One region of the Rahnella sp. BIGb0236 genome, then DNA from elsewhere that is predicted to be linked to it. Evidence: predicted binding sites of a transcription regulator. Region 1 holds the regulator's gene; each other region holds the start of a gene.
What was found. Region 1 encodes Fur, which represses iron uptake genes when iron is present. Its sites were predicted from a motif close to ATAATAATGAGAACNACTATCAA; they were not measured.
Positions count from the first base shown of each region.

Region 2: fes (enterochelin esterase) is a predicted target of Fur. The motif match lies at 2,364-2,386, and genes of this name have one in related genera.
Region 3: EDF78_RS15645 (TonB-dependent siderophore receptor) is a predicted target of Fur. The motif match lies at 2,869-2,891, and genes of this name have one in related genera.
Region 4: efeU (iron uptake transporter permease EfeU) is a predicted target of Fur. The motif match lies at 2,247-2,269, and genes of this name have one in related genera.

Region 1 covers NZ_SOAO01000002.1:368,891-373,790, forward strand. Annotated here, with positions in the region: gene EDF78_RS05215 (methyl-accepting chemotaxis protein) at 1-791, opposite strand, end outside; gene fldA (flavodoxin FldA) at 1,213-1,740, shown strand; gene fur (ferric iron uptake transcriptional regulator) at 2,054-2,509, shown strand; gene chiQ (ChiQ/YbfN family lipoprotein) at 2,640-2,975, opposite strand; gene EDF78_RS05235 (OprD family outer membrane porin) at 2,989-4,410, opposite strand; gene glnS (glutamine--tRNA ligase) at 4,832-4,900, opposite strand, start outside.
Region 2 covers NZ_SOAO01000006.1:144,218-149,117, forward strand. Annotated here, with positions in the region: gene fepG (iron-enterobactin ABC transporter permease) at 1-166, shown strand, start outside; gene EDF78_RS14215 (ATP-binding cassette domain-containing protein) at 163-960, shown strand; gene fes (enterochelin esterase) at 934-2,274, opposite strand; gene EDF78_RS14225 (TonB-dependent siderophore receptor) at 2,507-4,777, shown strand; gene gdhA (NADP-specific glutamate dehydrogenase) at 4,845-4,900, opposite strand, start outside.
Region 3 covers NZ_SOAO01000007.1:134,732-139,631, reverse strand. Annotated here, with positions in the region: gene EDF78_RS15665 (LysR family transcriptional regulator) at 1-632, opposite strand, end outside; gene EDF78_RS15660 (chromate transporter) at 783-1,340, shown strand; gene EDF78_RS15655 (chromate transporter) at 1,337-1,858, shown strand; gene EDF78_RS15650 (O-methyltransferase) at 2,005-2,688, opposite strand; gene EDF78_RS15645 (TonB-dependent siderophore receptor) at 3,042-4,900, shown strand, end outside.
Region 4 covers NZ_SOAO01000014.1:83,674-88,573, forward strand. Annotated here, with positions in the region: gene putA (trifunctional transcriptional regulator/proline dehydrogenase/L-glutamate gamma-semialdehyde dehydrogenase) at 1-95, opposite strand, end outside; gene putP (sodium/proline symporter PutP) at 611-2,095, shown strand; gene efeU (iron uptake transporter permease EfeU) at 2,343-3,194, shown strand; gene efeO (iron uptake system protein EfeO) at 3,233-4,366, shown strand; gene efeB (iron uptake transporter deferrochelatase/peroxidase subunit) at 4,523-4,900, shown strand, end outside.

The DNA.
Region 1 (4,900 bases):
TTCACCAGACTCAGCTGCATTAAGTTCAGCAACGGGATCAGCTTACCGGCACAGTTTTTACCGAACTCTTCCAGATAATGCGTCAGGTCGCCGCTGGCGATCACCGCGAAATGGTCGCGGATTTGATCCAGTGGTCTCACCAGCGCCATCACCAGATAACGGTCGGTCAGGAGTAAAATCACCAGCCCGATACCAAACGCCGTCAGCAAAATCACTTTGCCGATGGAGGTCAGATGGGTCGATTGACGTTGCGCCGCATCGAAATCAACGGCGATCTGGCCGCTGACGTTTTCCATGGACGCGCCAAAGCTGCGGCTCAGCGCAGGGACGGTTGAATTGGCGAGCTGGTTATAAGTCCCGATATCCTTGCTGCTCGCGGCGGCAAATAACGGCGTGACGCCCTGGGTGATCAGGTTGTCCCAGTTAGTGCTCAGTTCCTGAACGGCGGCTTCTTCCAGACCTGGATGCGGCGCTGTTTTAAAACTGGCCAGCGCCTGCGTCAGTCCGTCGAGGGATTGTTTCGCGGTATCAAAAATTTCCGGCCCTTTTGATGGGTCGGCCTGAAGCTGTGCGACGGCGCGGCTCAGGCGCGTCACGGTACGAAAATACTGATCATTACCTTTGTTGATCAGCGCCATATTGTTGACCAGCTCGGTACTGTTTTTGGTATTTTGCGTCAGCGTGTCAAGTGAGGAGACGGTGTAAAGGGAAACACCGGCCCACATGACGCAGAAGATGCCAAGAATCGTTAATAATGCGGCCCTGATGGTGATATTTTTTAAAAACTGCACGATATGCCTCTCTCGAAACAGGACTGTTTCTGGTCTGAGGATTGACGGGGATGCGGAGAATCAAGACAGGTAACCAGCAGGCAAGTGCCCCAGGACATGTTTGAACACCTCTCCGGGCATCGATTTCTTTATTATGTTGAGATTGCTCTCGCATCATCTATCGGCGGGATGTGCTCGAAATTTAGTATTGTGTCGACTTATTTCTCAACTTTGCTTTTAACCTCAATAAGTTTGAGGTTTATTGGCGGTTTTGGAAAACACACAAAGGCGATAACACTTTAAAATATTGCCCGATAAACTTATTTCCCAGTCAAGAAGGCGGCCGGAAGCATATTCTCCGCCTCGCGAGTTTGCTATCATCTGCATTATTATTGCCTGCGATGCAGGGCACTTCATTTAGAACAAGAGGTTAGGTAATCTTATGGCCGTTGTAGGTATCTTCTTTGGATCCGATACAGGTAACACCGAAAACATCGCAAAAATGATCCAGAAGCAATTGGGTAAAGATGTTGCAGAGGTGCATGACATTGCGAAGAGCAGCAAAGAGGATCTGGAAAAATTCGATATTTTGCTGATCGGCATTCCAACCTGGTATTACGGTGAAGCGCAGTGTGACTGGGACGACTTTTTCCCAACGCTGGAAGAGATAGATTTCGAAGGTAAGTTGGTCGCGCTGTTTGGTTGTGGCGATCAGGAAGACTATGCCGAATATTTCTGCGATGCACTGGGTACCGTGCGCGACATCATTGAGCCACGCGGCGCGGTGATTGTCGGTCACTGGCCAACCGAAGGTTACCACTTCGAAGCATCCAAAGGCCTGGCAGACGATAAGCACTTCATTGGGCTGGCAATTGACGAAGACCGTCAGCCAGAACTGACCAACGAACGTGTTGATGCCTGGGTAAAACAGATCACAGAAGAACTCAGCCTTTCTGAAATTATTGGCTAAAAACCCTGTTGGCCCTGAGGATTTATTCTACAATTGAAGGGCCAAACTATTACTGAAATTAACAATTTAACTGCTACAAAATTGTAACTTTCAGTCGTATCAAGGTACACTGAGTTCATCTGTTTTTTCTATCGATCAAGTCGTTGCATTCCAAATGTGACCGGCACTTTGTGATCTTTATTAACAGGCTGTCGTTGACGAGAATTGGCACATTTGCGTTAAACGAAGAGACTATACGAATAATTTTGTGCCGCCGATGCCACAGGCTGCATGCCTCAACTTGATTAGCACATAGTAACAGGACTGAATCCGCATGACTGACAACAACACCGCACTGAAGAAAGCCGGCTTAAAAGTCACGCTTCCGCGCCTCAAAATCCTGGAAGTGCTGCAAGCGCCGGAAGGTCATCACGTTAGTGCGGAAGATCTTTACAAGCAACTGATTGATATGGGTGAAGAAATTGGCCTGGCGACGGTTTACCGCGTTCTGAACCAGTTTGACGACGCCGGTATTGTCACCCGTCATAACTTCGAAGGCGGCAAGTCCGTATTCGAACTGACCCAGCAACATCACCATGACCACCTGATCTGTCTGGATTGTGGCCGTGTGATTGAATTCCGTGACGAATATATTGAAGGTCGTCAGCGTGAGATTGCTAAGAAACATGGCATCAAACTGACCAACCACAGTCTGTATTTGTACGGCCACTGTGAAGCAGGCGACTGCCGTGAAGATGACTCTTTGCATAACGATAAACCTGCGCTGTAATCTGCACGGGCTTTGACTAAATTAACCGCTGAAAAGCGGTTTTTTTATGTCTGCAATCTGGCAGAGGGCAGAGGCAAAAAACCCCGGCAAGCCGGGGTTTTGATTTCTGCATCCGTGTTCTGGTGTTGAGTTACTTTTCCGGTGCGTTATTCGCTCTGATTTCCTGCCAGATTTTCCCGCAATCGGCGGCAAAGGCCTGACCGTTTCCGGTTTTACGGGCGGTAAGGCAGCGCTGATAATCCACCACGCGCACTGTCTCCTGTTCTGCAAATTGCTGGTGTGCTTTTTCCTGTTTCAGCTTGTTGAGCATCACCTGACAGGATGCCAGTTTGTCCGCATCGCCTTCCGCCGTATTAATACAGGTCCGGTAATCTTCCCGCGTTTTGGAGATTTCTGCCTGATCAGCGGTAGGTGCACAACCGGCCAGAAGCACGGACGACATCACAATCATCAGTAATTTATTCATCGACATAACGACCTCAGAAAATAGTGAATGGAGCGATGACAATGAATTTCACGTCTTTTTCATCCTGGAATATGTTGCCGTACCCGCCACTCCAGCTCGGAAGATCAGAGTGGTTGTCGTATTGGGTGTAATGCAGTTTGAACAGCGTCCCTTTGGCGCGCCCTTCCTGAATGGTATACAGCGCATCCAGACTCCAGGCGCTTTCTTTCAGGCGCTGGCTCTGATCGTAGGCCGCATTGGTGCTCGGTTTGGCATCCCACGCATAGACGTACGAACCACCGACCGCGAAGCCCGGCAGATCCCATTTCGCCAGATCATAAAGCACGCCGGCATACACGGCTTTCTCACCGTTGGCGTTGAAGTCAGAACGGTTATCCCACCACACGTCAAGACGACCGTTTGAAGAGGAATAGGTCGGGGTCATACGTTGCAGGAAGTAACCCTGATTCCCTTCGGCCTTCACCATCGTCCCTTCCAGACGCCAGTTAAACTGACCGGTGGTATAGCCGAAAGTCAGCGCCTGCAGCCATGCCAGTCCGTCATACAGACTGTTCGGATCATTCTTGTCACTGATGCGATCTTCTGCACCATAGAACTGATAGCTGGTGGTCAGCGGATTGCCCATCAGATCAATTTTGTAAGAGGCCTTGGCAAAGTACTGGTCAACATAACTTTCAGCCTGACCAAATGCGCCTTCCAGCACGAAATCATTTTTAAAATCGTATTTCGCCCCGACCGAGTGAAGATAAGAAACGCCGGTCTTTTTGTCATTCTGGCGGAAATCATCCATTTCCAGATGCCACGGGGATTTGTATTCGTCGGTCCACATGTAGGAGAAGCTCAACTCACCCGGATCACCGAAATCATGTTTATATCCGGCTTCCGCACCGCGATAGGTTCCCGGCATAAAGCTCCAGTGTGGCGCGATCAGCGTTTGTCCGGTGGGCTGAATGTAACCCGCATGTCCCCAGAATCCGCCGTATTTGAATTTACCGGCGGCCTTATACAGGCTGATGCCGCTTTTATCGCCGGAATAATCTTCGTCGTACGCGCGGTTGCTGTTGGAGAAGGCGATTTCGTTGGGGTGTCCGCTCTCGCTGCTTTCGGCCATTTCAATTGCCGTGAAAGCGGCGATATCAATACCAAACATGTCCCAGGCATAGCCGGAAGAAAAGTCGAGGTTCAGGTTAGCGGTAGAATGGGAAAGGTTGGTTGTATAGTCTTTGTAGCTGTCACTCGCCGGATCCATGTCCTTGCGGTCACGTTGACGCTGCCAGTAATACACGCCGCCGGTCAGCGTTGAATCATCAATAAAACCTGCCGCGTTGGCATCTTCAGCGAACATCATTCCGCCACCCAGTAAGGTGCCGGCCAGGGAATATATCGCAGGTTTCAGGTAAGCCGATCCCCTGCCCCTGTTACGGTGCTTGTGCATAGAGATTCCTCATGTTGACTAAAAAAACGAGCAAAACCCAAACGGGTATAAAAAGCGGCCGCCAGAGGCGTAACCGTATAAAACAGGTTTAGAATATTTTTCGCGACGCGAATTATCAATGAGTAATTCATCATTGATCGCCGAAATATGACAAAGTGCACATAAAGATGAAAAAGTGTTACAGAGGGTCTCAGGAAAGAATTAAAGCAGTGGATTAACTGAATAAATAACTAAAACAAGCAATTAAATAAAATAACCCTACAGTTTAAACGTTTCAGCAATACAACAGCTCGCGCTACATCGTTTAAAAAGCAAGCATAGGAAATACATTAATTCGCGACGAGAAACAAAACCCATTACGATTATCACAGGCAAAAAAAAACGCAGCCGGAGCTGCGTTTTATCATCTGACACTGAAGGCTTACACGACGGGTTTGCTTTCCCAGGTATCACGCAGGCCAACGGTACGGTTAAACACCAGATGTTCAGC
Region 2 (4,900 bases), on a different contig from region 1:
TGCGTTGTTCTTCGCCGCACTGACCGGCGCCCTGCTGTTGCTGGCCGCCGATGTCACCGCACAACGGCTGTTCCTGCCCTATCAGTTACCTGTGGGCGTGCTGACCGTCAGTCTCGGCGGCATTTATCTGATTGGGTTGCTCATCCGGGAGTCACGACGCTCATGAATACTGAACACGCTTCACCGTTGTACGCGGAAGATCTGACGCTGGGCTACGATAAAAAAATCGTCGCCCGCGACCTCTCTGTGTCCATTCCGCAGGGCAAGCTGACGGTGATTATCGGGCCGAATGCCTGCGGCAAATCCACGCTATTACGCACGCTCAGCCGCCTGATGCAGCCGCAATCCGGCGCGGTATTTCTCGACGGTAAGCTGATTGGCGATTACGGCACCCGGGACGTGGCGAAACGCCTCGGCCTGCTGCCGCAAAGCTCAACGGCACCGGGCGATATCAGCGTGGCGGATCTGGTGGCTCGCGGGCGTTACCCGCATCAGAGCCTGTTCCGCCGCTGGACGGCACAGGATACGCTGGCGGTCAGCGAGGCCATGCGCGCCACCGGCGTCGCCGAACTGGCGGAAAGCACCGTTAACTCGCTTTCCGGCGGCCAGCGCCAGCGGGTATGGATCGCCATGGTGCTGGCACAACAAACGCCGCTGCTGCTGCTGGATGAGCCGACGACCTGGCTGGATATTGCTCATCAGATTGATTTGATGGAACTGATGTGTCGTCTGAATCAGGAAAATGGCCGCACGCTGGTGGTGGTGTTACACGACCTGAATCAGGCGTGCCGTTACGCCGGGCACCTGATTGCAATGCGCGATGGCAAAATACTGGCGGAGGGCGCACCGGCGGATATCGTCACACCGGCGCTGATCGAACAGGTTTTCGGGCTGCGCTGCGCCATTATCGACTGCCCGGTTTCGCATACGCCGTTAATCATCCCGCTGGGTAACGGCTGAAACTCCGGCGCCCGATGGCGCTTCATTCCACAGACATTGAAGGCCATCGAGTAAACCGCCGCGCCAGCTAAGCGCGTCATGACCGGCATCCACCACCCGATAACGCACGCTGTTTCCGGTGCGACCCAGCAGCTCCTCCATCTGGTTATTCACCTGATAAATCAGCCGCTCATTGCTGCCCGCCTCCATGAAAATTTTCAGATGGCTGGCCGCGCCCAGCCCGTTGCTCACCTCACGCAATAACAGATCGGCGTCGTCAGGATGTTCCTCCTGCTGCGCTTTATTGCGCCGCGGCCACCAGAAAGAGCCGGACTGACTGAGCACGCAACCGAACTGCTGCGGCCAGTGTAAACCGGCATACAGCGACGAAAGCCCGCCGAAACTCTGCCCTGCCACCACCGTTTTGTCCGCGCTGTCACTGTGCGGCGCGAGCGCGGCCACGGCGGGCAATAATTCCTCCTGTATCGCCTGCCAGAAATCCGCATTACAGGTCAGTTCGCGGCTGCGGGTTTGCGTATCAATCACGTCGATCAGAACGTAGACCGCCTGCGGCAGGCTGCCCTCCTGCGTCAGTTGCATCAGCGGCTGCCAGACCGGCATCTGCTGCGCCCAGAACTGGCCGTCGAGCAGTAATGCCAGCGGGCGCGACGCCAGATCCTGACTGTCACCGGTGGTGTAAATCCAGACCTTGCGCCGGTTTCCCAGACGCGCGCTGTTCCACTGATAGATTTGCAGTTTTGCCGGTGCCTGCGGCGGTTGAGCGCCGTGCAGATCAAACTCGCGCCAGGCGGGTTGCGGCATGGCATCGGGCATATGCAAAGGCGACAGCGCGTGAGATTTTGCTCCCGGCCACGGATGATTCAGATTGAGCGGATCGTGGATCGCATGGGCGAACATATCCTTCCACCAGTCGCGTGCCGCCAGCATAGCGGTATACGCATCAGGATCCTGCGGGAACTCGCCCCCCGTTTCCGTCCGTGGGATCAGGCTGTAGCTGCCGCGCCAGCCGGAACGCAACGCGATATGCAGGAACCAGACGTCAGTGCCCGCCAGCCGTTGCAAACTCTGCGGCGGCTTCGGCTGATGATGATCGGTGATGCCGTTGATGTTGATCCACACGCGCTGGAAATCCGATGTCGCCTCACTGCCTTGCGGATCCCGCCAGAAGAACGTCACGTTGCACAGGCCATCGACCGGCCGTTCGATCCACGGCGATCCCTGCGTGTTAATTTCATTCCACCACGCCGCGCTGCCCGCATCACCGGCGGATAAGAGGGTCTGTGCGGTCGGTTTTTCCGCAGACGAGGATTTCATCATTTTTTCGCTTTGCCGCCTTTTACATCGTGAAGAACAGACACTCCCTGTCGGAGCCTTTACACAATCCCAACAAATAAGGAATGGGAATCGTATTGATAATTATTTTCAATTGCAATAGTGTGTAACCGCCCGTAAAACGGGACGATAAAAAATACACATACAACAGGCCATCCTCCTGTTCATTAAGACGATATTGCAGGAAAGGATGGATTTCAGGGCAGAATCCAATATGAAAAGCAGGCTACCACACTATTCTCTGGCAACCTTAATCGGGCTGGGATCGGCGCTCACTTTACCCGCCAGCGCAGCTGAAACTTCCGCAACCGACACAGCAGAAGCCAGCCAGACCACCGAAGACGCCACGAAAGACACCGGCGATACGCTGGTAATCACCGCCGCACAACAAAACCTTCAGGCTCCCGGTGTATCGACCATCACTTCCGACGAAATCCAGAAACGCCCTCCGGCACGCGACATCAACGAACTGATCCGCACCATGCCCGGCGTCAACCTGACCGGCAACTCCACCAGCGGCCAGCGCGGTAATAACCGCCAGATCGACATCCGTGGCATGGGCCCGGAAAACACCCTGGTGCTGATCGACGGTAAGCCGGTAAACAGCCGCAACTCGGTGCGTCAGGGCTGGCGTGGCGAGCGCGATACCCGTGGCGACACCAGCTGGGTTCCGCCGGATATGATCGAGCGCATCGAAGTGATCCGTGGCCCGGCAGCCGCCCGTTACGGCAACGGCGCAGCAGGTGGCGTGGTGAACATCATCACCAAAAAAGACACGCAGGAGTGGCACGGTTCCTGGAATACCTACCTGAACGCGCCGCAGCATAAAGACGAAGGCTCGACCAAACGTACCGACTTCAGCCTCTCCGGCCCGCTCAACGATCAGTTCAGTTTCCGTCTGTTCGGTGGCTACAGCAAAACGCAGGCCGACGCGCAGTACATCAACGACGGTCATCAGTCCGAACGTACCGGCACCTATGCCGACACCGTACCGGCAGGCCGTGAAGGTGTGATCGATAAAAACATCGATGCCCTGCTGCACTGGGATTTCGCCCGAATGCAGTCGCTGGAATTTGAAGTGTCCAACAGCCGTCAGGGCAACCTGTATGCGGGCGACACGCAAAACACCAACACCAGTGCGCTGGTGAAAAGCATGTACGGCAAGGAAACCAACCGCATTTACCGCCAGTCTTACTCGGTGACCTACAAAGGCGCGTGGGATAACGGCGTGACCACCAACAACTATGTGCAGTATGAGAAAACCCGTAACTCGCGCATGGATGAAGGGCTGGCGGGCGGTACCGAAGGCATCTTCTCAGACGAAGACTTCAACACCATCGCGCTGGGCGATATTCTCGCGCACAGCGAAGTCAGCGTACCGTTCGAACTCGGCGTGCCGCAAACCGCCACATTCGGTACCGAATGGAACCAGCAGAAGATGAAAGATCCGTCTTCTAATACGCAGGCCATGCTCGGCGGCGCGATTGACGGTATCGACAGCACCGACCGCAGCCCGTATTCGCAGGCGGAGATTTTCTCGCTGTTTGCTGAAGACAACATTGAGCTGACCGACAGCACCATGCTGGTGCCGGGACTGCGTTTCGATCACCACTCCATTGTCGGCAATAACTGGAGTCCGTCCCTCAACCTGTCGCAGGAACTGGGTGACGATTTCACCCTGAAAATGGGCATCGCCCGCGCCTATAAAGCGCCGAGCCTGTATCAGACCAACCCGAACTACGTGCTGTACAGTAAAGGTCAGGGTTGTGCGGCCAGCGGCGGCGGCTGCTATCTGGTGGGGAATAAAGATCTGGATGCCGAAACCAGCATCAACAAGGAGATCGGGCTGGAATTCCACCGTAACGGTTATCAGGCGGGCGTGACCTATTTCCGCAACGATTACCGTAACAAAATCGAATCCGGCTACCTGCCGGCCGGCACTTCTTCCACCGGCACCACCGACGTGTATAAATGGGAAAACGTGCCGAAAGCCGTGGTACAGGGCCTGGAAGGCACGCTCAACATTCCGGTCAGCAGCACCGTTTCCTGGAATAACAACGGCACCTACATGATTGAAAGTAAAAACAAAGAGACCGGCGATTACCTGTCGATCATCCCTGAATTTACCATCAACTCAACGCTGAGCTGGCAGGCAACGGAAGATCTCTCCCTGCAATCCACCCTGACCTGGTATGGCCGTCAGAAGCCGAAGAAATACAACTACAAGGGTGAAGCCGTTACCGGCAGCGAGAAGAATGAAGTCAGCCCGTATTCCGTGGTCGGCATGAGCGGCACCTACACCGCGACCAAAAATGTCAGCGTCACGGCGGGTATCGATAACGTCTTCGACAAACGCCAGTTCCGTGCAGGTAACGCCCAGACTGTGGGTAACGCCACCACCGGCGCCTATATGTATGGCGCAGGCGCAGCCACCTACAACGAACCGGGCCGCACGTTCTACATGAGCCTGAATACGCACTTCTGAGTATGCTGATCGCATAAAAAAGCCACCTGCAAAGGTGGCTTTGTTGTTTCTGAAACCTGAATCCGGATTACAACACGCCCTGCGCCAGCATGGCATCGGCGACTTTCACGAAACCGGCGATAT
Region 3 (4,900 bases), on a different contig from region 1:
TACAACCCCTGCCCGGCGCGGCGGCGATATAACACAAAAGGCTCATTGCTCAGATCTTCCAGTCTGAGCGGCTGACCGGCGGTTTGCGACGCCAGTTTGTGTCCGGCCGGCACTGCCACCCACATCGGTTCCTCCAGCACTTTTTCCATCTCTAATTCCGGCATATCTTTGACCCGCATGCGCACAAACGCCACATCCAGCTCACCCGCCACCACGGCGCTGAGTAACTCGCCGCTGCCGCTTTCTTCGAGTTGTGTACTGACCGCCGGATAGATTTCCCGATAGCGCCGCAGCAATGCGGGCACAAAAGTATGCAACGCGGCAGAGCTGGTAAAACCAATACGCACACGTCCCTGCTCACCCTGCGCGGCACGCTGCATGGCGGCGCTGAGTTGCGCGGCTCGCGCCAGCACCGCACGGGCTTCCTGCAATAACACTTCGCCCGCTTCGGTCGGGATCACCCCGCGCGGTAGCCGGTTTAACAGCGCAACACCCAACTCCTGCTCCAGCCCCTGTAACAAACGGGTCAGCGGCGGTTGCTGGATAAACAGCCGTTCTGCGGCACGGGTAATACTGCCCGCTTCCACCACAGTGACGAAGGCATGCAGACGTTTCAGTTCAATCATATCCATACCCTCAGGGTATCTTTTGGCATTAATAAAGGCATTAGACATCATGGCACATCCACGCGCATGATCCTTAACAGAATTTACGCCTCTGGCGGCTTTGAATTACATTTGAGGGAGAGGGTGAAAATGTCAGCACAAACGCAGGAAAAATTAATGCCAGATACTGATGACCAGACCGCGCCGCACCCCGGTTGCGGACAACTGTTTATGGGCTTTTTCGTCCTTGGCCTGACCGGTTTCGGCGGCGTGTTGCCCATGGCGCGACACATGCTGGTGGATAAACGCCGCTGGCTGACCGCCGGACAGTTCACCGAACTGCTGGGCCTGTGCCAGTTCTTGCCCGGCGGCAATATCATTAATCTGTCGGTGGCGCTGGGCATGGAGTTTCGCGGGTTGCGCGGTGCGTTATCCGCCTTACTCGGGCTGATCCTCGCACCGACCATTTGCGTCGTGCTGCTCGGACTGGTGTATGCGCGTTATCAGAATGAACCGCTGGTGGAACATTTATTTGCAGGGATGGCGGCAGCGGCGGCCGGTTTACTGCTGTCGACCGGCATCAAAATGCTCGCCCCTTTGCGCGGTAAATGGCTGCAACTGGCGCTGGTGGCGGTGGGGGTGATTGCCATTGCCGCGTTCCGCATGCCGATGCTGCCGGTGATGCTGGTGCTGGCACCGGTCAGTATTTTCATCTGCGCGAGAGGTAAATTCTGATGCCGGTTTTACTTTCTCTTGCCCTGTTATTTACCGAACTTTCCGTGATGGCCTTTGGCGGCGGAAATACCATTCTCCCCGAGATGCAACGTGCGGTAGTGGACGTGCATCACTGGATGAGCGCGCAGGAATTCAGCGCCCTGTTCGCGCTGGCGCAGGCGGCGCCTGGCCCGAATATGATGATCGTGCCGCTGATTGGCTGGCAGGTCGCGGGATGGTCAGGATTGCTGGTGTCTTCGCTGGCAAAATTTGGACCGTCTTCCATTATCACGCTGATCGTGATGGGCGGCTGGAAGCGTTACAAAGACCGTCCGTGGCGACAGACCATCCAGCGCGGGCTGGTGCCGGTGACCGTCGGGCTGGTGGTATCGAGCGGATTACTGATTGCCAAAGCCTCGGCGACCACGCTGACGCTGGCAGGCGTGATCGCCCTGTGTACCCTGCTCGCGCTCAATAAACGCATTCATCCGCTGTGGGTACTGGCCGTCGGCGCAGTGCTCGGGCTGATATTGGGTTGAAATCATTGCGAAGCAGATCGCAATATTGAGCAGGTAAACTGCCGTCATCCATGGAAGCCGTACTCAAACAACAGTCTGATATGCCGCATGACAGCGAAAATCCGCTGTTTGACATTGGCTTTGGTCTGGCGCGTTAAAGCCTTCGGCTAACGGATCACCCGCGCCAGCACAAACCCGTCCCAGCCTTTGCTGCCGACGGTTTGCAGCGCGGTCGCCGATAACCGCGGTTCCTGCTCAATCATCTCAATAAAGCGACGCACGCCCTGCACCCGGGCGTCGTCGCTGTGCGGATCGGCCACCGCCCCGTCCCGCACCACGTTATCACCGATAATTAATGTTCCCGGCTTCGACAATTTCAGCGCCCATTCCAGATAAAGCGGGTTGTTCGGTTTATCAGCATCAATAAAAATCAGATCAAACGGCGCTTCAGCCGCCAGTGTGGGCAACGTTTCTGACGCGGGTCCGCTATGCAACGTAATTTTGTCCTGCAGACCCGCGAGGTCAATATTGGTCTGCGCGACACGGGCGTGATGCGGATCGGCTTCCAGCGTCACCACTTTACCCAGCGCCGGTAAGGCCCGCGCCAGCCAGATGGTGCTGTACGCCCCCAGAGTGCCAATCTCTAACACTTTTTGCGCGCCAGTGATCTGTGCGAACAATGCCAGTAATTTCCCCTGATTCGGCGCCACATCGTGCGCGGGTAAACCGGCGTGATGATTGTTTTTCAGCACCTGTTCTAATACTGGATCGCTTTCGACTAAATGGCTCACCAGATAGTGATCAACTGCCGCCCATTTATCGCTGTATTCCGCCTGCCTCTCCTGAACCATTCCTGCCTCCCGGCCGTGACTTATGCGTAAATAAAACGTTAAAAAACTCACTATTAACCCTAATCGCTTCCGACGAGTTTGCTCAGTTTTTTCAGCCGCCACTCAAAAAACCATCAATTTCATGCGGATAAAAATGCGTCACTTCACACTTTTGTCGTAAAGTTCCCTTGAGTTTATAAAATAATAATGATAACAATTATCATTAAGTTTAACATTCGTCTCGATTCTGTTAAGTTGCCGCCCTTCAATGTGCGGCGGCTTTCGTGCGGAACATATGTTGGCTTTTGGGTTTATTACACACGCATAAATTAATCACTCGATAATTAATTGAGTTATTTATAGGGACTATGAATATGTTGTTGGCTTTCCCCCTCAAACGCTCGGTGCTTATGTGCGCCCTGGCGCTGGCTGTGCCGGCTGCCTCTATGGCTGCTGAAGATACCGTCGTTGTCAAAGCCGCACCTGCGGATACCGCAGATGCACCGACGCAGGGTTACAGCGCGAAAACCAGTAAAAGCGCGACGAAAACCGATCAGCCACTGATCACCACCGGACAGGCAGTTTCTGTTGTCACCCGTCAGCAAATGACCGACCAGAACGCCACCACCGTGAACGCCGCGCTGAACTACACGCCGGGCGTCTTCACCAACTTTGCCGGTGGTGCCACGCGTTATGACACCATTTCCCTGCGCGGTTTCCACGGCGGTGACGTCAACAACACCTTCCTCGATGGCCTGCGTATTCTCAGCGATGGCGCGACCTACAACTCCATTCAGGTGGATCCGTGGTTCCTCGAACGTATTGATGTGGTAAAAGGCCCGTCCTCTGCCCTTTATGGTCAGAGCATTCCCGGCGGTGTCGTCGTGGAAACCACCAAGCGCCCGCAGTTTGCTGAAGAAGGTCACTTCCAGCTTTCCGGCGGCACGCAAAATACCAAAGGTGGCGCGTTCGATTACACCAACGCCATCAACGATCAGCTGGCCTTCCGTCTGACCGGTATGACCCGCAGCAGCGACACGCAGTACGATCACCAGCGTGAAGAGCGTTACGCGATTTCTCCACAGTTACTGTGGACGCCGGATGAAAACACCTCGCTGTTGCTGCGCGCTTATCTGCAAAAAGATCCGTCCGGTGGCTATCACGCCGCAGTTCCGGCTGACGGCAGCCTCTACGGTCAGAAACTGAGCCGTGGATTCTTCGATGGTGAAAGCACGCGCAACCAGTTCAAACGCTGGGAGCAAATCTACAGCTACGAATTCCAGCACGCATTTAACGACGTCTGGTCATTCCGCCAGAACGCCAACTACACCCATTCCAATACCGAACTGGATCAGGTGTATCAGGCGGGCTGGAATGCGGATCGTACCGAGATGAGCCGTTACTATTCCGGTGAAAAATCGTCTCTGGATACCTTCGCGATTGATAACCAGCTGGAAGCCGATTTCGCCACCGGTGAACTGGCGCATAAAGTGGTGCTGGGCTTTGACTACTCCCACTTTATCAATGACGTGAAATCTGACGGTGCCTACGCAGAAAACCTCAACCCGTATACCGGTGTGGGCGGTGATGCGCTGGATTATTACAGCCTTAAGCGCGGTAAAAACCGTTATGAGCAGATGGGCACTTATCTGCAAGATGAGATGAACTGGAACAAATGGTATCTGACTCTGTCAGGCCGTTACGACACGCTGAAAACCTCCAGCCGCAGCTACGAAAGCATCTACGGCACCACCAGCAACAGCGAACGTAAAGACAGTCATTTCAACAGCCGTGCTTCCCTGCTGTACGCCTTTGACAGCGGCATTTCTCCGTACGTCAGCTACAGCCAGGCGATGACACCGTCTGCCCTGCCGGGCGCTGATGGCACCCTGCTGAAACCGATGCAGAGCGAGCAATACGAAGCCGGGATCAAATACCAACCGGTCGGCACCTCCGATATGTACAGCGCGGCGTTGTATGATCTGACGCAAAAAGACGTGGGTAACCGCGTGGTGGTCGGCAGTTATTACGAGCCGGCAGGGAAAATCCGTTCGCAGGGTCTGGAGCTGGAAGCCAAGAAACAGGTTACCGAACGCTTCAACGTCATGGCCGGTTATACCTATAACAAAGTGCGTATCCGTGATTCCGCTGAAAACAACGGCAACACGCCGTATGTGACGCCAAAACAAATGGCGTCCATCTGGGGTCAGTACAACACACCGATTGGGGTAGA
Region 4 (4,900 bases), on a different contig from region 1:
AGCCAGTGCGGCGTACGGTCAATCTTATGTGCCGCTTCTTTAAGCCTGTCGCGTGTGCCTTCGTCCAGCTTCACGCCCATCGTTGTCATACCCATGCGCAACCACTCCATATGAAAAGGTTCAGGTGAATTCATTATCTTTATGCTGAGCAATATCTTCTATGTTGCAACCTTGTGCAACCCCGTTAATGCAGGAAGTATGCCTGTTGTGATTTGTCTGGCATTTTTAACAATAAAATAACGGCATGGATCTTGCCTGCATGAACGGTAAGTGAAATTTCAAAGGCGGTATCGGGTGCAACCTTTGTCACTGCAAAGTACAACCGGCATTCAGAATAACTGTGATGGAGGGTGAATTTTGTGTATTTGAAATGTTAAAAATCTTGAAAAGTGGAGGAGGCTAAACCAGTATCCGGCCCGACAGTAATTTTGAATAAAAACCACACAAAGACTGTAACGACGTAAAAAATATGGAGAGTCTTGCTGCAACCTTAGCGGGTTTCAGCCATCATCTCGCCCCGGCATGATTTTGCACGCTTTTCTCAGGAACAAGGCGTCAGGACAGACAGGTGCCGGACAACATCGCAAATAAGAAGAAAGTGGAGACTGGAATGACAATGAACACACCGATGCTGGTGACGTTTTGTGTTTATATTTTCGGGATGATTTTGATTGGTCTCATCGCGTATTTACGAACCAAAAACTTTGATGATTATATTCTGGGTGGACGCAGTTTAGGCAGTGTGGTGACGGCACTTTCGGCCGGTGCCTCTGACATGAGCGGCTGGTTGCTGATGGGTTTACCGGGGGCGATTTTCCTTTCCGGGATTTCTGAAAGCTGGATCGCCATCGGCCTGACCATCGGCGCATACCTGAACTGGAAACTGGTGGCGGGGCGGTTACGTGTGCACACCGAAGCCAACAACAACGCGCTGACTTTGCCGGATTACTTTACCCACCGCTTTGAAGATTCCAGCAAAATGCTGCGCATTATTTCGGCGATTGTAATTTTGGTATTTTTCACCATTTATTGTGCTTCCGGCATTGTGGCCGGTGCCCGTCTGTTTGAAAGCACCTTCGGCATGACTTACCAGACGGCGCTGTGGGCAGGCGCGGCGGCAACCATCATCTATACCTTCATCGGCGGTTTTCTGGCGGTCAGCTGGACCGACACCGTGCAGGCAACCCTGATGATTTTCGCGCTGATCCTGACGCCGGTGATCGTTATTCTCGCGGTCGGCGGTATTGATACCTCGATGATGGTGATCCACGCGAAAAACCCTGAATACACGGACATGTTCAAAGGCATGAATCTGGTGGCGATTCTGTCACTGCTGGGCTGGGGACTGGGCTACTTCGGCCAGCCACATATTCTGGCGCGTTTCATGGCGGCCGACTCCCATCACACCATCCGCAGCGCACGCCGTATCAGCATGACCTGGATGATTTTGTGTCTGGCGGGCACCATTGCGGTCGGTTTCTTCGGTATTGCTTACTTCAGCAATAATCCGGGTGAAGCGGGCAACGTGACGCAAAACGGTGAGCGTGTGTTCATCGAGCTGGCAAAAATTCTGTTCAACCCGTGGATTGCCGGTATCTTGCTGTCGGCGATTCTGGCGGCGGTGATGAGCACCCTGAGCTGTCAGCTGCTGGTATGTTCAAGCGCCATTACCGAAGATTTGTATAAAGCCTTCCTGCGCAAAGGCGCTAGCCAGCGCGAGCTGGTGTGGATTGGTCGTCTGATGGTACTGGTGGTCGCTCTGGTGGCCATTGCGCTGGCGGCGAACCCGGAAAACCGCGTACTCGGTCTGGTCAGCTATGCCTGGGCCGGTTTCGGTGCGGCATTCGGGCCGGTGATCCTGATTTCCGTCATGTGGAAACGCATGACGCGTAACGGCGCGCTGGCAGGCATGCTGGTGGGCGCAGTGACGGTGATTGTCTGGAAGAATTTCGCCTGGTTTGATCTCTACGAAATCATCCCCGGCTTTATCTTCGCCTCACTGGCGATCTGGATTGTCAGCCTGATGGGCCGTCAGCCTTCCGCCGCAGTGGAAGAACGCTTCACGGCGGCCGAAGCGGAATATAATACTATTTAACCACTCCTCAGTTTTGAGGTGACGAAGATCGGGGTCGTCCTGACCCCGGTTTTCAGCATTTTGTTTCAGAGAACACTTCCATCCTGATTTTTCCTGCGCATTTGCCATCAACCCTTCAAAAATCGATCTGTTCCCTCTTGTATTTCTTTTTCTAAGAATGATAATCACTATCGTTTCTTTTTACTTTTCTTTACAGAGAGCTTACAGATTCTGTGATTCGCCAGAATTCGGGGCCGGGAGTTCCAACATGTTCGTTCCGTTTCTCATTATGTTTCGCGAAGGGCTGGAAGCTGCACTGATCGTCAGCCTGATTGCCAGCTATCTCAAACGGACGCAACGCGGGCAGTGGCTCGGTGTGGTCTGGATTGGCGTTTTCATCGCCGCCGCACTTTGTCTGGCGCTCGGTCTTTTTATCAATGCCACCACCGGCGAGTTTCCGCAAAAACAGCAGGAGCTGTTCGAAGGCATCGTGGCCGTGGTCGCCGTGTGCATTCTTACGTATATGGTGTTCTGGATGCGCAAAGTGTCGCGCTCCATCAAAGTGTATCTGGAAGGCGCGATTGATAATGCGCTGAATTCCGGCCGCGGGCAGGGCTGGGCGCTGGTCGCCATGGTGTTTTTTGCCGTCGCGCGTGAAGGGCTGGAATCGGTGTTTTTCCTGCTCGCCGCATTCCAGCAGGATGTGGGTATCGAAGCACCGATCGGCGCGCTGCTGGGACTGGCTGCCGCCATTGTGCTCGGTTTCCTGATTTATTACGGCGGCGTGAAACTGCATCTGGCGAAATTTTTCAAATGGACCAGCCTGTTTATTTTGTTTGTCGCCGCCGGTCTGGCCGCTGGCGCGATCCGGGCTTTCCACGAAGCCGGTTTGTGGAATCAGATGCAGGACATCGCCTTTGATCTCAGCGGCACGTTATCCACGCACTCATTATTTGGCACCTTGCTGGAAGGCATGTTTGGCTATCAGGAAGCGCCGACCGTCAGTGAAGTCGCCGTGTATTTCCTGTATCTGATCCCTGCGCTGTTTCTGTTCTTTATGCCACAGGGCAAAAATCCTGTCGCCGCTCCGGCCTCTGCCGGGCAAAAAACACCACGTTGATTTCATAAACTTTTCATCACTTTGCGTTAGCCACGGAGTTGTACATGCCACATTTTCGCCGTAAAGCTTTACAGATCGCACTGTTGTCCCTGCCGGCCTTTGCGCTGAGCACCCACGTGCTGGCTGCCGATGTTCGTCAGGTTAAAATTGCCGTTAACGACAAACAATGTGAACCGATGGCGCTGACCGTACCCGCCGGTAAAACTCAGTTTGTTATCCATAACAACAGCCAGAAAAACCTGGAATGGGAAATTCTGAAAGGCGTGATGGTGGTGGAAGAACGTGAAAACGTGGCGCCGGGCTTCACGCAGAAAATGACGGCTAACCTTGAGCCGGGCGAATACGACATGACCTGCGGCCTGCTGAGCAATCCAAAAGGTAAACTGACCGTGACGGCAGAAGGCGCGCAAGCCTCCGGTAAGCCTGACGCCATGGCGCTGGTCGGCCCGATTGCGGAATACAAAGTGTATGTCACGCAGCAGGTGGCTGAACTGGTTGCCCACACCAAAGCCTTTACCGACGCGGTGAAGCAGGGCGATCTGGCGAAAGCTCAGGCGCTGTATGCCTCAACCCGTGTTTACTACGAGCGCATCGAACCGATCGCCGAACTGTTCTCTGATCTGGACGGCAGCATCGATGCCCGTGAAGATGATTTCGAGAAAAAAGCCGAAGATCCTAACTTCACCGGTTTCCACCGTCTGGAGAAAATCCTCTTCGCGGATAAAACCACTAAAGGCGCCGGACCGTTTGCTGACAAGTTGTATACCGACACGGTTGATCTGCAAAAACGCATCACTGACCTGACTTTCCCGCCAAGCAAAGTGGTTGGCGGCGCAGCAGGGCTTATCGAAGAAGTGGCGGCCAGCAAAATCAGCGGTGAAGAAGACCGTTACAGCCGCACCGACCTGTGGGATTTCCGTGCCAACCTTGATGGCGCACAGAAAATCGTTAACCTGCTGCGTCCGTTGCTGGAAAAGGCCGACAAACCGCTGCTGGATAAAATCGACGCCAACTTTAAAACCGTCGATGCGCTGCTGGATAAATACAAAACCAAAGACGGTTACGAGAATTACGAAAAACTGTCCGATGCAGACCGTAACGCAATGAAAGGGCCAATCACCACGCTGGCAGAAGATCTGGCTAAACTGCGCGGTGTTTTAGGTCTGGATTAATATCTTAAGCTCCCTCCCCTGCGAAGGGGAGGGTTGGGGTGGGGTATTAAAGTAAAATTCAGTGGCCAAAGTGTGCATAACCCCCTGTTTTGCCATTAATACCCCCTCCCGGCCTCCCCCTTCGCAGGGGGAGGAGCGTCACACCGAGGCATAGCAATGAGTCACAAAAACAATAATCAGGATGACGTTTCCTCTTCCCGCCGCAGCTTGTTGAAAGGCGTGGGATTGTTAGGCGGGGCATTTGCCCTGGGCGGCGCCACCACGGTGCAAGCTGAGAAAACACCCGGAGCAAAAAAAGAGTACACGCCGGGCACGGTGTCCCCCGATGAACGCTGGGGCAAACAGCCTTATTACGGCGAACATCAGGCAGGCATTTTAACGCCGCAGCAGGCGTCCATGATGCTGGTTTCTTTCGACGTGCTGGCGACCAGCAAAGCCGAGCTGGAACGCCTGTTCCGCCTGCTCGACAGCCGGTTTGTTTTTCTCACGAAAGGCGGCACCGCGCCATCAATGGATCCGAAATTCCCGCCGATG